Regions from separate parts of the Pantoea jilinensis genome, predicted to be linked through region 2. Evidence: predicted binding sites of a transcription regulator. Region 2 holds the regulator's gene; the other holds the start of a gene.
The links. Region 2 encodes LexA, which represses DNA repair genes until DNA is damaged. Its sites were predicted from a motif close to TNCTGTATGTACATACAGNA; they were not measured.
Positions count from the first base shown of each region.

Region 1 (7,950 bases), 970 kb from region 2:
CAGCTGTTCCTGCTGGCGACGGGTTAATTTTTTACCGGTAAATACAAACATATTCATGCCAGGAAAAAGTTCAGGACGCGGGACATCAAGCGGTTCAGCCAGCACATCAATCCGCCAGCCATGCTGTGAAAGACGCCAGCCTTCCAGCCAGATACGGGTACGATCGTCGGTACCCCAGCCAATGATCAGCGCATCTTTTCCCGATTTTTTGCGGCTGCCGGTCAGACAGAAAGCGACATAGTCGATCAGCAAACCATCCAGCAGGCTGCACATGGTTCGGGCAGTATTCTGGTCCAGACTCAGTTTCTGGCGTACAGGCATGAAAACGTGATCAATTAGCGCATCAATCGGATGTTCGCGACCAATCGCAGCAATTTTGTTACGCAGTTTAGCGGGTCTGACATGACGTAATACGCTGATTAGCTCATCCTGCAGTGTGGTCCAGCCATCGTGTGCATCAACATCGCCACCTTCCAGCAATGCCTTTACTTTACCGACCGGCACGCCGCTTTCAATCCAGCGCATGATCTCTTCAATACGCTGCACATCCTCTTCATCAAACTGACGATGTCCGCCTTCGGTACGTTGCGGCTTCAGTAAGCCATAACGACGCTGCCAGGCGCGCAGGGTAACTGGGTTTATGCCACAGCGCTCGGCGACGTCACCGATACTGTATAAGGTCATAAATTCCTCTTTCGATTGGTCTGAGTGTAATTACCATAACGAAGCAAACTAAGTTGTACAATACATTTCTCAATGTACAACTTGACTGATACGGCCCTTTTCAGCTATATCTCATTTGAGAGAGTGTTTCCCATAAGTGAGAAAAGTAATGTCTGAGCTGAATACTGAGCAACGACTGGCTGTGAGGCTGTCAGAGTTACGCCTGCAACGCGGCTGGTCGCTGGATGAACTTGCGGTGGCCACGGGCATCAGTCGTGCGACATTATCGCGCATTGAGCGAGGCGAGACCAGCCCTACGGCTGCACTGCTTAACCGTCTGTGTGTCGCCTACGGATTAACGATGTCACGCCTGCTGAGTGAGGTGGAGGAGGAGTCCAGTTTGCTGGTCACCAGCCAGCATCAGCCGGTGTGGCAGGATGAGGCCAGCGGATTTATTCGCCGCAATATATCCCCTCCTGCACTTCATTTCAGATGCGAACTGGTTGAGGGCAGGTTACGGCCTGGGGCGCGTATCGATTACGATGCACCACCCATCCAGGGACTGGAGCAGCATATCTGGCTGCGTGAGGGCGGTCTCACCGTCACGATGGGATCTCAGGCGTGGACGTTGCAGCCAGGTGACTGTTTACGTTTTCATCTGACAGGAAAATCCGCTTTTGAGGCGCACCTGACCGACGGCGCGCGCTATCTACTGGTGGTGGCGAAACCATGATTGAGTACGTAACCCTCAGCGCCACCCAGGCGCAACAGAATCTGGCCGAACTGACCCGTGTTTTACAGGGCTGTGTGGCAGATGGGGCCAGCGTCGGGTTTATTGATGCTGAAGACAGTGAGTTGATGACGCGATTCTGGCAGCAGCGAATCATCAGCATCACAGGCGGCGACAGCGAGTTAATCGTGGCGCGTCAACAGGGTCGCATTGTGGCGACGGTGATGATCAATAGCAGCGGCATGCCAAACGGCCGACACCGGGCGGAGATCAGCAAACTGCTGGTGCATCCGCAGGCACGCCGACAGGGCATCGCCCGTGAACTGATGCAGCGCGCCGAGCAGCGGGCGCGCGAGCGCGTCAAAACCCTGCTGGTGCTGGATACGCGCAGCGGCGATGTCGCCAGCGATCTCTATCGCTCGCTGGGCTGGCAGGTAGCGGGATCGATCCCGTTTTATGCGGAATCCACCGCAGGCGTGCTGGACGCCACCACCGTAATGTACAAAGTGCTGGCGTAAATCACCGCCGCCGGGCACGCACTGAAATTTACGACAGCGCACGAAAAATTCGGCGTGAAAGCTGACGCCGCCGGGATACTGTGTAAAAATACAGGCCATATTTTCAGTGTGGTAACGCAAATCATGGCCCTGACAGCCGCAGTAAAAAGCCAGATAGCGCAATGGTATAAAGCGCTTCAGGAGCAGGTGCCTGATTTCATCCCGCGCGCGCCGCAGCGCCAGATGATTGCCGAAGTGGCAAAATGCCTGGCCGGTGACGATTCGCGCCATCTGGCGGTAGAAGCGCCGACCGGCGTGGGTAAAACTCTTTCTTATCTGATCCCAGGCATTGCGGCCAGCCGCGCCCAGGAAAAGCAACTGGTCATCAGCACCGCCAATGTGGCGTTGCAGGATCAGATCTTCACCAAAGATCTGCCGCTGTTGAAGAAAATCATCCCCGACCTCACCTTTACCGCTGCTTTTGGCCGCGGGCGCTATGTCTGTCCGCGCAATCTGGCGGCGATGGCAGCCGACGCCGATCAGCAGGGCGATCTGCTGCTCTATCTGGACGATGATGCGGTCAGCAGCACCAAAGAGGAAAAGACGCAGTGTGGCCGCTTACAAAAATCCCTGGACCGCTATCAGTGGGATGGCCTGCGCGATCACAGCGAAGAGAACGTCAGCGACAGCCTGTGGCAGCGCCTTTCTACCGATAAAGCAAGCTGCCTGGGCGCGCACTGCCACTGGTATCGTGAATGCCCGTTCTTTGTGGCGCGACGCGAAATCGAGCAGGTGGATGTGGTGGTGGCGAATCATGCGCTGGTGATGGCGGCGATGGAGAATGAGTCGGTGCTGCCACCGGCTAAAAACCTGATGCTGGTGTTAGATGAAGGGCACCATTTGCCCGACGTAGCCCGCGATGCGCTGGAGATGAGCGCCGACATTACGCCGGGCTGGAGCAGCCTGCAACTTGACCTGTTTATCAAGCTGGTTGACAGCATCATGACGCAGATGCGGCCAAAATCGCCGCCGCCGCTGGCTAACCCTGAGCGGCTGAAAGCACACTGTGATGAGCTGCGCGAACTGCTGACCGTGACCGCGCAGGCGCTGAATCCGCTGCTGCCACCGCATAACCAGCCGGGCGAATTTCGCTTTGTGCTGGGTGCGCTTCCGCAGGAGCTGCTGGATCTCTGTGCCCGGCTGTTCAAACTCAGCGACGCGCTGCGCGGTTTGAGCGAAGGCCTGATCAATGCACTCAGTGAGCAGACTGGCAAGGTGGACGTGGTGCGATTGCATCGCAATCTGCTGCAGCTCAATCGTCAGTTTGGCTGGTTCGAGTCGGTGAGCAAATTGTGGCGGCTGGCGGCGATGGAAAAAGCGTCTGGCGCACCGGTATCGAAATGGATCACCCGCGAGCTGCGCGAAGGTCAGGCGCATCTGCTGTTTCACTGCGCCGGTATTCGCGTCAGCGATCAGCTGGAAAAGCTGCTGTGGCGCAAAATCCCACATGTGGTGGTCACCTCTGCCACACTGCGATCGCTCAACAGTTTCAACCGCCTGCAGGAGATGTCGGGACTCAGCGAAAAAGCAGGCGATCGTTTTGTGGCGCTGGACTCGCCGTTTAACCATGTAGAGCAGGGCAGGCTGGTGATCCCGCAGATGCGCTTCGAGCCGCTGATGACGCACGAAGCGGAGCACATTGCGGAGATGGCCGGTTTCTTCCGTCAGCAGATGGCGGAGAAAAAGCATAAAGGCGTGCTGGTGCTGTTTGCCAGCAACCGGGCCATGCAGCAGTTTGTCGCCTGTCTGCCTGACCTGCGGCTCTCGATGCTGGTGCAGGGCGATCAGCCGCGCAGCCGCCTGGTCGATTTGCATCGCCAGCGCGTCACCAAAGGGGAAACCAGTATTCTGATTGGCCTGCAGTCCTTTGCTGAAGGGCTTGATCTGAAGGGCGATTTGCTGAGTCAGGTGCATATTCACAAAATCGCTTTTCCCCCGGTGGACAGTCCGGTAATTTTGACCGAAGGCGAGTGGCTTAAAAGCCTGAAACGTTATCCGTTTGAGGTGCAGAGCTTACCCAGCGCCTCATTCACCCTGATTCAACAGGTCGGACGCCTGATTCGCAGCCATCAATGTTATGGCGAAATCGTTATTTACGACCGTCGTCTGCTGAGCAAATCCTACGGCAGCCGGTTATTAGCCGCGTTGCCGATCTTTCCGATTGCGCAGCCGGAAACGCCAGAGCCGGAAGCGATACCGGTCACCGTGGTGCCAAAAAATACGGTGCGAAAACGACGTCCCACGCGGCGCTAAGCCGCGCACTTAACCGGAAGCGAGTGATGGAACTGAATAAAATCATTAAAGAGATTGGGCGCGGTAAAAATCATGCCCGCGACATCGATTTTGATACCGCGGTGGCGCTGTATGGCGCAATGCTGGCGGGTGAAGTGCCGGATCTGGAACTGGGCGGCATCCTGATTGCGCTGCGTATCAAGGGCGAAGGCGAAGACGAGATGCGCGGCTTTTATCAGGCGATGCAGGCACAGATGATGCAGCTGCGAGCGCCAGAAAACCGGCCGATGCCGATCGTCATCCCCAGCTACAACGGCGCGCGCCGCCGGGGCAATCTGACGCCGTTGCTGGCGTTGCTGCTGGTGAAACTCGGTTTCCCGGTGGTGGTACATGGCGTCAGCGACGACGCGACGCGTATCACCAGTGAGGCGGTGTTTGCCGCACTGGGTGTAACACCTGTCACCACCGCAGAGTTGGCGCAGGCGAAACTCGACCAGGGCGAACTCGTTTTTATCACTATCGATCACCTCTGCCCGCCAATGGCGAAACAGCTCTCACTGCGCTGGCGGATGGGCGTCCGTAACAGCGCACATACGCTGGCAAAACTGGCAACCCCGTTTGCAGAGCGTGCGGCGCTGCGGCTGTCGAGCGTGTCGCATCCGGAGTATGTGCCGCGCGTGGCGAAATTCTTCAGTGACATTGATGCGCCAGCGATACTGCTCAATGGCACCGAAGGGGAAGTCTATGCGAATCCGCAGCGCTGCCCGGCGATCAGTATGATTCAGGGCGCAGGCGTGGAAGCGGAAGTGTGGGTCGAGCGTCAGCCTGAAGTGGCGGTTGAACTGCCGGCGGACAAGACGGCAGAGGTGACGGCGCGCTGGATTGATGAGGTGCTGAATCAGCAGCGCCCGGTGCCTGCGTCACTGCGATTGCAGCTCGCCTGCTGCCTGCGCGCCAGCGGCCAGTGCGACTCGCTGGCGGCGGCCGGGCAGCAGATTGCCGCTGCCGGATACTGAGTCAGGCGGCTGGCAGCGCCTGTTCAACCAGGTTCTGCCAGAAACGGATGCCAATCGGCAGCAGCGCGTCGTTGAAATCATAGCGAGCGTTATGTAGCGGCGCGGAGGGCGTCTCGCCATCCGCGCCCAGCCAGAAGTAAGCGCCGGGACAGGCTTCCATCATGCAGGCAAAATCTTCTGATGCCATCGACGGATTGACCTGCCAGTGAACCTGTTCTGCGCCCAGCGTTGCCAGCGCCACGTCGCGCACCTGCTCAGCCGGGGCCGCATGGTTAGCCGTGACCGGATAGCCCGGCAGCCAGTTAATCTCGCCGCTGACGCCAAACGGACGTGGCAGAGTCGTCACAAACTCATCAATCAGTCCGCGTACTTTTTCGCGCACGCTGGTCTGCAGGCAGCGCACTGTGCCGCGCAGCACAATCTGTTCCGGAATCACGTTGATCGCTTCACCCCCGTGGATCTGCGTCACACTGACCACCGCAGAGGCGAGGGGCGAGAGCCGACGCGAGGGAATCGTCTGCAGCGCCAGAATCAGCTCGGCCGCTACCACCATCGGATCGGCGCCACTTTCTGGCATCGCCGCATGGCAGCTTTTACCGTGCAGGGTAATTTCGAATGAATCCAGCGACGCCATCATTGCGCCAGGATTAACAGCCAGTGACCCCAGCGGCAGCCCCGGCCAGTTGTGCATCGCGTAGATCGCATCCATCGGAAAGCGCTGGAACAATCCCTCTTCCACCATTTTGCGCGCCCCGCCCAGATTCTCTTCGGCAGGCTGAAAGATGAAATGCACCGTGCCGCTAAACTGACGCGTGGCAGCCAGCTGTCGGGCGGCGGCCAGCAGGATAGCGCTGTGACCATCGTGGCCGCAGGCGTGCATGACGCCAGGCGTCGAAGATCGCCACTCAGCGTCGCCTTTCTCTGTAATCGGCAATGCATCCATATCCGCACGCAGCCCGATAACCGGACCGGAACCGTTTTCCAGCGTACCGATGACTCCTGTTCCCGCCAGCCCACGAAACACCTGCAGCCCCGCCCGCGCTAATTCTTCAGCAATAAACTGGCTGGTTTGCTGTTCCTGGTAACCTAATTCGGGCTGGCGATGAAACTCACGGCGCCAGTGCAGGGCGTCTTCAAGCAGGGAAGGAGAAAGGGTCATGCAGCGTCGCGCTCCATACAGAATGAGAAGATTTCACTTTAGTGATTGGGTGGCGCGGCGTCTATCGCTGTCGGGACTAAATATGGCTATAGGCTAAATCAAAATGGAATAAGTAATAAGGAAGTGATTTCAGCGAGGGGTTTCACAATGGAAAAGTCAGAAAAACGGGGCAGGCCACAGCGCGCCCCGTTTAGTGAACGATATCAGACTATTTTTGCATTGGCAGGTTCAGGCCGTGCTCTGCAGCACAGCTCTGCGCCAGCTCATAACCTGCATCGGCGTGACGCATGACACCGGTGGCCGGGTCATTCCATAACACACGACCCAGACGCGCATCGGCCTCTTTGCTGCCATCGGCAACAATCACTACGCCAGAGTGCTGCGAGAAGCCCATGCCGACACCGCCGCCATGATGCAGGCTGACCCAGGTCGCGCCGCCCGCGGTATTCAGCAGCGCGTTAAGCAGCGGCCAGTCAGAGACCGCATCCGAGCCATCTTTCATCGCTTCGGTCTCGCGGTTTGGTGAGGCAACTGAACCGCAGTCGAGATGGTCGCGGCCAATGACCACCGGCGCTTTCAGCTCGCCGTTGCGCACCATTTCATTGAACGCCAGACCGGCAAGGTGTCGCTCACCCAGTCCCAGCCAGCAGATACGTGCCGGCAGGCCCTGGAAAGCGATGCGCTCCTGCGCCATATCAAGCCAGCGATGCAGCGTTGTGTGGTGCGGGAACAGCTCTTTAAGTTTGGCATCGGTCTTGTAGATATCCTCCGGGTCGCCTGACAACGCCACCCAGCGGAACGGGCCTTTGCCTTCACAGAACAGCGGACGGATATAGGCCGGGACAAAGCCAGGGAAGTCGAAGGCGTTGCTGACACCCTCATCCAGCGCTACCTGACGGATGTTGTTGCCGTAATCCACGGTCGGAATACCCATATGACAGAAGTCGAGCATCGCCTGGACGTGAACCGCCATAGAGGCACGCGCGGCTTTCTCAACCGCTTTCGGCTGTGAAACGCGCGCCTGTTGCCAGCGCGCCAGATCCCAGCCAATCGGCAGATAACCATTTATTGGGTCATGTGCCGACGTCTGGTCGGTCACGATGTCCGGCTTCGGCCCGCCCGCCCGGGCGCGTTTCACCAGCTCTGGCAGGATTTCAGCGGCATTGCCCAGCAGCCCGACTGAAATCGCTTTTTTCGCAGCAGTGGCTTCGCTGATGATGGCCAGCGCTTCGTCCAGCGTGGTGGCTTTGTAGTCTACGTAGCGGGTACGCAGACGGAAATCGATGCGTGACTCCTGGCACTCAATCGCCAGTACGCAGGCACCGGCCAGCACACCCGCCAGCGGTTGTGCGCCGCCCATGCCGCCCAGCCCGGCGGTGAGAATCCAGCGTCCGCTGAGGTCGTTGTTATAGTGCTGACGTCCCGCTTCCACAAAGGTTTCATAGGTGCCCTGCACGATGCCCTGTGCACCGATATAGATCCAGGAACCGGCGGTCATCTGGCCGTACATCATCAGGCCCGCTTTATCCAGCTCGTGGAAGTGATCCCAGGTCGCCCAGTGTGGCACCAGATTAGAGTTCGCCAGCAGGACGC
Region 1 is NZ_CP077746.1:2,817,065-2,825,014, reverse strand. Features, by position in the region: gene KTJ90_RS13325 (MerR family transcriptional regulator) at 1-684, opposite strand, end outside; gene KTJ90_RS13320 (XRE family transcriptional regulator) at 833-1,396, shown strand; gene KTJ90_RS13315 (GNAT family N-acetyltransferase) at 1,393-1,911, shown strand; gene dinG (ATP-dependent DNA helicase DinG) at 2,035-4,203, shown strand; gene ybiB (DNA-binding protein YbiB) at 4,230-5,198, shown strand; gene KTJ90_RS13300 (M20 aminoacylase family protein) at 5,200-6,357, opposite strand; gene hutU (urocanate hydratase) at 6,566-7,950, opposite strand, start outside.
Region 1: the regulator LexA is predicted to act here: its motif matches at 1,988-2,007, upstream of dinG (ATP-dependent DNA helicase DinG).

Region 2 (7,950 bases):
CTATCTGCTGATTGATGGAATCGTCATCTATTTCCTCTATTTCGAATTTATCGCCCTGATTGTTAAGTACTTTCAGTCGGGCTATCATTTTCCCCTGCGCTATTTTGTCTATATCGGGATCACGGCGATTATCCGCCTGATCATCGTCGACCATAAAAATCCCTTCGATACGCTCTGCTACTCTGCGGCGATTCTGATTCTTGTCGTCACCCTGTGGCTGGCAAACAGCAACCGGCTGAAACGCGAGTAATCCTCCTGCCGTCTGACACGACGGCAGGTGTTCGCATCGCCTCTCTGCGCTAAACTAGCGACCTGAAAATTATCGGGAGTGGTGCTATGTCGCAAGACGCACTCAGCTTATTACGTTCGCTCAACTGGCTTTCTCCGTCGCAGGCCACCCTTGCGCCGCCATTGCTTGACTGGCTGATGGAGGAGGATTCAATGACGCGCCGTTTTGAACAGCACTGTCAGCGGGTCACGGTTCAGCCGCTGCGTGAAGGCTTTATCGACGCCAGCGAGTTGGGTGAGGAAAGGGCGTTATTGCCAGACGACGAACGCTTCTGGCTGCGTGAAGTGCTGCTGTTCGGCGACGATCAGCCCTGGCTGGCTGGCCGCACGCTGGTGCCGGAAAGTACCCTCAACGGGCCAGAGGCGATGCTGCAACAGCTGGGCACCCGTCCTCTGGGTCGCTATCTTTTCTCCTCGTCGACGCTGACCCGCGATTTTATTGATCCGGGCCAGGTAGAGGGATTGTGGGGACGGCGTTCACGCCTGCGTCTTTCCGGCAAACCGCTGCTGCTGACTGAACTGTTTTTGCCGGCATCGCCGCTCTATCGCGATCTGGTCTGAGGATTCTGTGGTGCAAAATAGCGTAAGTATGAATAAGTGGCGGGCCTATGCTCGCCTGATGCGTATTGATAAACCGATCGGTACGCTGCTGCTGATGTGGCCAACGCTCTGGGCGTTATGGCTGGCGGATATGTCGATTCCGCCGCTGCCGGTGCTGGCGGTGTTTGTGGCCGGGGTTTTCGTGATGCGAGCAGCCGGTTGTGTGATCAATGACTACGCCGATCGGAAAGTCGATGGTCACGTTGAGCGCACAAAGCACCGTCCACTGGCCAGCGGCGCGGTCAGTGCAAAAGAGGCTAAGCTGCTGTTTGTGATTCTGGCGCTGGTGGCGTTTGCGCTGGTGCTGACCATGAATCTGATGACGATTATGCTCTCCGTCGTGGGGCTGGCGCTGGCCTGGGTCTATCCCTTTATGAAGCGCTATACCCATCTGCCGCAGGTCGTTTTGGGTGCCGCGTTTGGCTGGGCAATTCCCATGGCGTGGTCCGCAGTTAGTGAGTCCTTACCTCTGGTCTGCTGGCTGGTATTTATCGCTAATATCTGCTGGACGGTGGCTTATGACACGCAGTATGCGATGGTGGACCGGGATGATGATCTGAAGATTGGTGTGAAATCGACAGCGATTTTATTTGGACGTTTCGACAAGCTGATCATTGGCCTGCTGCAACTGGCGACCCTGCTGCTGATGGCGCTGGTGGGCATGATGCTGCATCTGAATGGTGCTTTCTACTGGACGCTGCTGCTGGCGGCTGCGCTGTTTGTTTATCAGCAGAAGCTGATCGCCGGGCGCGAACGTCAGCCCTGCTTCCAGGCTTTCCTGAATAACAACTACGTCGGGATGGTGCTGTTCCTGGGCGTACTGATGAATACGCCGCCGTTCAGTCAGCTGTTCTGAAAGTTTTGGGCATAAAAAAGGCGACCTCATGAGGTCGCCTTTTTACAATGCGCGCGGCGGTCAGTCGTGCGCCACCGCGGTTTCAATCGTCATGCGGACATCACTGGTGACCAGGTCAGCCAGAATATGCCAGGTCGCCAGGGTCTGCGCGACATCGGCATCACCGCTGTCGCTGATATACCCTTCATCACGCAACGTCAGTACCAGTGAGGTAAAGACCGCTTTGTCGAAGAACTCCGGCGCATTGATTCCGTGCAACACTGACAGACGCTGTGCCAGCGTCCGGCTCTCTTTCTCCAGCGTGCCACGGTTAATCGTAGGCTTGGCGCTGAGAATCGAGAAGGTAATGGCATAACGCTGCAGCGTTTCGCGCACACCAGCAGCCAGCAGTTGCAGCGTGCGATAGCGTGCTGCGGTAAAGCGCAACTCACCCGCTTCGAAGGTAATCAGGCCCTGACGTGCCAGCTCCTGACTTACGTCAGTCAGCAGTTGTGGCAGCTCATTGGTCTGCCAGCGCAGGAACAGTTCACTCTTCAGCATCGGATAGACCAGGCTCACCTGACGCAGCAGTTCCGCTTCACTCAGCGTCTGATGTTGCTGAACAATGGCGGCAATCAGCGACGGCATCACCAGCATGTGATGAATGTTGTTACGGTAGTAGGTCATCAACACTGCCTGCTCACGTGGCAGAATGATGATGTCGCCAATACTGTCTTTTTCACTCTCAAATTTGTTCATACCCAGGGCGTGATCCAGCAGCGCTTCTGCGGAAAGATCGGGTACGGTCGCATTGGGCGAATAAGGCACATTACGCAGCAACTGGGTATAGCACTCCAGCTGTTCAATCAGCTGTTCACGGGTTAGTGAGCGCTGACGTGACGCCAGCAGCGCCGTGACACAGAGGTTCATCGCGTTAGCCGCGCCCGCTTCATTAATACGCACCATCAGACTGGCCGCGATGTCATTAACGGTCGGCGTTAACCAGCTCGGACGTTGCGGCTCAATCGGATCGATCGCGTCGCGCCATTCCGGCACCCGCTTATTAAGATAGTTGACCAGCGGCAGCGGTTCGCCGAAGTTAACGTAACCCTGACCGAGATTGCGCAGCTTGCGTAAGCCGCGCACCATCTGCATGAAGCCCTCTTTCTCTTTGGCTGCACCGCGTAGTTCTTTGGCGTAAGTGCCCACTTCCATCACGTGCTCATAACCGATGTAGATCGGCACCAGCGTGATGGGGCGATTTCCGCCGCGCAGCATCGCCTGTAAGGTCATGGCTAAGGTGCCGGTTTTCGGGTCCAGCAGGCGACCGGTACGTGAACGGCCTCCTTCGACAAAGTATTCAACTGAATAGCCGCGGGTGAACAGCTCGCCGAGATATTCGCGGAATACCGTGGCGTAAAGCTTATTGCCTTTAAAGGTACGACGAATAAAGAAGGCGCCCAGACGACGGAAAATCGGTCCGGCTGGCCAGAAGTTGAGATTGATACCCGCGGCAATGTGCGGCGGCACCAGCCCCTGATGATAGAGCACATAGGAGAGCAGCAGATAATCCATATGGCTGCGATGGCAGGGTACATAGACAATCTCGTGGCCATCCTGCGCCAGCTGGCGAACTTTTTCACCGCCATTGACGTTGATGCCCTGATAGAGACGACTCCAGAGCCAGCCCATCACACGGTCGGTGACGCGAATGGCTTCATAGGAGAAGTTAGCAGCGATCTCTTCCATCATCTCAACAGCATTCTGCTGGGCTTTCTCATGGGAGATTTTTTTGCTGCGCGCTTCATCTTCGACGGCTTTTTCAATCGCTTTGGATTGCAGCAGACGATTAAACAGATCCTGACGCGCCGGTAAACGCGGGCCGATCGCCGCCAGTCGCTGACGGGCAAAATGGATGCGTGCCACGCGAGCCAGTTTCTGGGCAATCGACTTGTCCGTACCGTGTTCCGTTGCCATGCGGCGCAGCGAGACGGTCGGCGAGAAGCGGACAAAACTGTCACGTCCGTGCCAGATGACCGCAAAGAATTTCTGCACCCCATTAAGCACACGCAGATGCGGCGTCGCTTCGCCCTGGACTTCACGTCCTGGCGCACGACCAAACATCACGGTGACCGGCAGCATCTGAATATCCAGCTCAGGATTATTGCGATGCAGGTCGAGGTAATCGTGAAAGATTTTTACCGATTCAACGCTGGGCACAAAATAGGGAAATACGCGTGGGCCATTATGAATAAACACGTGGCGCGGCAGCAGCGAACCATCAATCTCCAGCGGAATCAGCGGATCGGGCAGATGATGCCGCAGACACTGTGCGCGTAAAGTCAGTAAGTCAGCCTTCGAATCGTAAGGCAAAACATACATAATAGGTCGGGTCGGATCCAGACCATGTTCAGACACGGGATCGGCCGGAATGGCCTTACTTTTTACCAAAAAGGAGAGTGGTAAATTAAGTAATTTGTAATAGAGTTTACGCCAACCTGACATAGACAACATGAAGCCTCTTGTTAGCAAAGCGCCGCAAGCATACCAGAAAGCGCAGCGAAGATCTGTGGTGGTGCCAATTGCACGCAGCCCAGACATTGACGTCAATTGAATGAAAGGGTTCCCACATCATGGCAAATAATGCCACCGGACTTATCAGAATAGTAAAAGCCGCAGGTTACTCCTGGCAGGGACTGCGTGCCGCCTGGCAGCATGAAGCCGCCTTTCGGCAGGAAACACTGGCTGCGCTGGCCGCTATTATTATCGCGTGCTGGCTGGATGTCGATGTGATCGCCCGCATCCTCATGATTGGCGCCGTGGTGCTGGTCGTCATTGTCGAAATCCTCAATAGCGCCATTGAAGCGGTGGTTGACCGGATTGGTCAGGAACATCATCCCCTGGCAGGCCGGGCCAAAGACATGGGCTCGGCGGCGGTGCTGATCAGCATCTTACTGGCCCTGTTTGTCTGGGTCGCGCTGCTCTGGACACATTTGCGATAAGCCTTCCATAACGCGCCTGAGGGCGCGTTTTCCCTGACAATCGGTTTCCATTTCGCCAATACCTGTATATACTCACAGCGACTGTATAAACAACCAGGGGGCGGGATGAAAGCATTAACCAGCAGGCAGCAGCAGGTCTATGACCTGATTCGCGACCATATATCTTCAACGGGCATGCCGCCTACGCGTGCAGAGATCGCCGCGCAACTGGGCTTCCGTTCGCCAAATGCGGCTGAAGAGCATCTGAAAGCGCTGGCGCGTAAAGGCGTTATTGAGATCGTTTCGGGTGCATCACGCGGCATTCGTCTGTTAATGGAAGAAGAAGTTTCAGAAGGACTACCGCTGATAGGCCGGGTTGCTGCCGGTGAGCCGATCATGGCGCAGGAACATATCGAAACCCACTACAAAGTGGATCCGGGCCTGTTCAAGCCTTCTGCCGACTTCCTGCTGCGCGTCAGCGGAATGTCGATGAAAGATATCGGGATTATGGACGGCGACCTGCTCGCGGTACATAAAACCCAGGATGTGCGCAACGGTCAGGTTGTCGTGGCACGCATTGATGATGAAGTCACCGTTAAACGCTGGAAAAAGCAGGGTGCTATCGTGCATCTTCTGCCTGAAAACAGCGATTTTGACCCTATCGTGGTCGACACCCGTGCGCAGTCACTGACCATTGAAGGTCTTGCGGTTGGCGTGGTGCGTAACGGCGAGTGGCTTTGATTCTGAGGCCTGCGTGCATTCGCCTTTTCTGATGCTATTCTGTCTGCCCTAATTTTGTTGCCTGCTTTGCTGCAGCGACACTGAGCACGGAACGGCGAATGCGCTTTATCACGGCAACGGATAAAAATCTCTGGCGGCTTGCGCTGCCGATGATCCTTTCAAATATCACCGTTCCCTTACTGGGCGTGGTCGATACTGCAGTTATTGGTCATCTCGACAGCCCTGTCTATCTTGGCGGGGTTGCGGTCGGGACCACAGTGACCAGCTTCCTCTTTATGCTGCTGCTTTTCCTTCGAATGAGTACCACTGGCCTGACGGCGCAGGCGTTTGGTGCGGGCGATAAAACCGCTCTGGCACGCGCGCTGACGCAGCCGCTGATCATTGCGCTGCTGGCCGGCGTGCTGTTCATCGCATTGCGTTATCCGATTATTCAGCTGGCGACCCATCTGGTAGGTGGCAATCCTGATGTACTGGAACAGGCGGCGCTGTTTATTCAGATTCGCTGGCTCAGTGCACCTGCCACGCTGGCAAACCTGGTCATCCTGGGCTGGCTGTTGGGCGTTCAGTATGCGCGGGCGCCGGTAATCCTGCTGATAGTGGGCAATCTGGTGAACATCGTGCTCGATCTCTGGCTGGTGATGGGGCTGCACTGGGGTGTCGCGGGAGCAGCAACCGCCACGGCGCTGGCGGAGTACATCACGCTGGGCGTCGGCGGCATCATGGTCTGGCGGGTGTTAAAGCTGCGCGGTATTACGTTTAATCTGCTGAAGCAGAGCTGGCGCGGTGACAGCGGCCGACTGCTGCGACTGAACCGGGATATCATGTTGCGCTCTCTGATGCTGCAGCTCTGTTTCGCCTCGCTGACCGTGCTGGGTGCGCGGCTGGGTCCGGACGTGGTGGCGGTTAACGCGGTATTACTGATGTTCATTACCTTTACTGCCTACGCGCTGGATGGTTTTGCCTACGCGGTTGAAGCTTTTGCCGGCGAAGCGCATGGCGCAAAAGATGGCAGTAAATTGCAGCACGTCTGGCACTCAGCCTGTCGGCAGGCGGTGGTAGTCGCGCTCTTCTTCTCGCTGGTTTATGCCATTTTTGGCCCGCAGATTGTTACCCTGCTGACCTCGCTTGAGTCACTGCAGCAGACAGCTGACCGCTATCTGGTCTGGCAGATAATCATGCCGCTGATCGGCGTCTGGTGTTATCTGCTTGATGGAATGTTCATCGGGGCGACACGTGGACGCGAGATGCGTAACAGCATGGTCGTGGCGGCGGCTGGCTACTTTCTGACGCTGCTCAGCGTACCGTTGCTGGGCAACCACGGTCTCTGGCTGGCGGTGACGGTATTCCTGGCGCTGCGCGGCCTGTCACTGTGGCTCATCTGGCGTAAGCACTGGCGTCAGAACAGCTGGTTTGAGGCGTGATCCAGCAGCGCTGACTCGGGAGGATACGGATTATTCTGTATTATTCTGCATTTTTGAAATTGGCTACTACAATTAACTCTAACAAGCGAAGTTAACCCGCGCTTTGTATCGTTATTTTGTTAAGCAGCAAGATAATTATTTAACCCGAGGATTGGAGGTCTGCCATGAACAAAGATGAAGCGAGCGGCAACTGGAAGCAGTTCAAAGGCAAAATGAAAGAGAAATGGGGCAAGCTGACCGACGATGATATGCAGGTTATCGAAGGTAAACGCGATCAGCTGGTCGGTAAAATCCAGGAACGCTACGGCTATGCAAAAGATGAAGCAGAGCGCGAAGTAGCAGACTGGGAAGGCACCAATAAAGATTACCGCTGGTAATCAGCGCATTACCCGATAGCCCGCTAAAATCCTTCCGGCGCGCCTGCACCGGAACAGTACAGGGACGGAACCGCACAAGGATGTGCCCGTCAGCCGCGTTTTCCCCGCTTTTTACCCTCATCCTGATGATTATGATCGCAACTCTCATGGTGCGTGCAGGCTTCAACGACGGCACAACTTTCACATAAACCATGTGCTTCAATCACGCTGTGGCGTAATGCAAACTGCGCTTCACCCGCCAGTGTCGCGATAATCTTTTCTACGCCCTGTGCCTGTTTCTCAGTAACGGCTGCACAACGGTCACAGACCAGCATGACTGACGTATGTGCCGGTGCTTCAAAGTGGTGACACATGACGTAGCTATTGTTGGATTCCACCCGATGAATGAAACCCTGTTCCAGCAGAAAGTCCAGCGCCCGATAGACCGTGGGCGGCTTAGCCTGTGGTTCGCTGACGCGAAGTTGATCCAGCAGGTCGTAGGCGCTGATAGAGCCCGGCTGTTCCGCCATCAGGCGCAACACCTCAGCACGCTGCGAAGTCAGACGCACACCGCGCTGCAGGCACATTTTTTCGGCCTGAATCAAAATTTGCTGCGACGTCAGGTTGGTCATGAAAATTCTCCGCTGGATAAGTGATGTTATTTTATCACACATAGTTTCGCGGTGCTGAGGTTGGTTTTTGTCTGATAAAACAGCATTATTCGCCTG
Region 2 is NZ_CP077746.1:3,784,214-3,792,163, reverse strand. Features, by position in the region: gene psiE (phosphate-starvation-inducible protein PsiE) at 1-250, shown strand, start outside; gene ubiC (chorismate lyase) at 337-849, shown strand; gene ubiA (4-hydroxybenzoate octaprenyltransferase) at 860-1,744, shown strand; gene plsB (glycerol-3-phosphate 1-O-acyltransferase PlsB) at 1,805-4,228, opposite strand; gene KTJ90_RS17865 (diacylglycerol kinase) at 4,357-4,725, shown strand; gene lexA (transcriptional repressor LexA) at 4,831-5,445, shown strand; gene dinF (MATE family efflux transporter DinF) at 5,544-6,866, shown strand; gene KTJ90_RS17850 (CsbD family protein) at 7,031-7,243, shown strand; gene zur (zinc uptake transcriptional repressor Zur) at 7,333-7,854, opposite strand.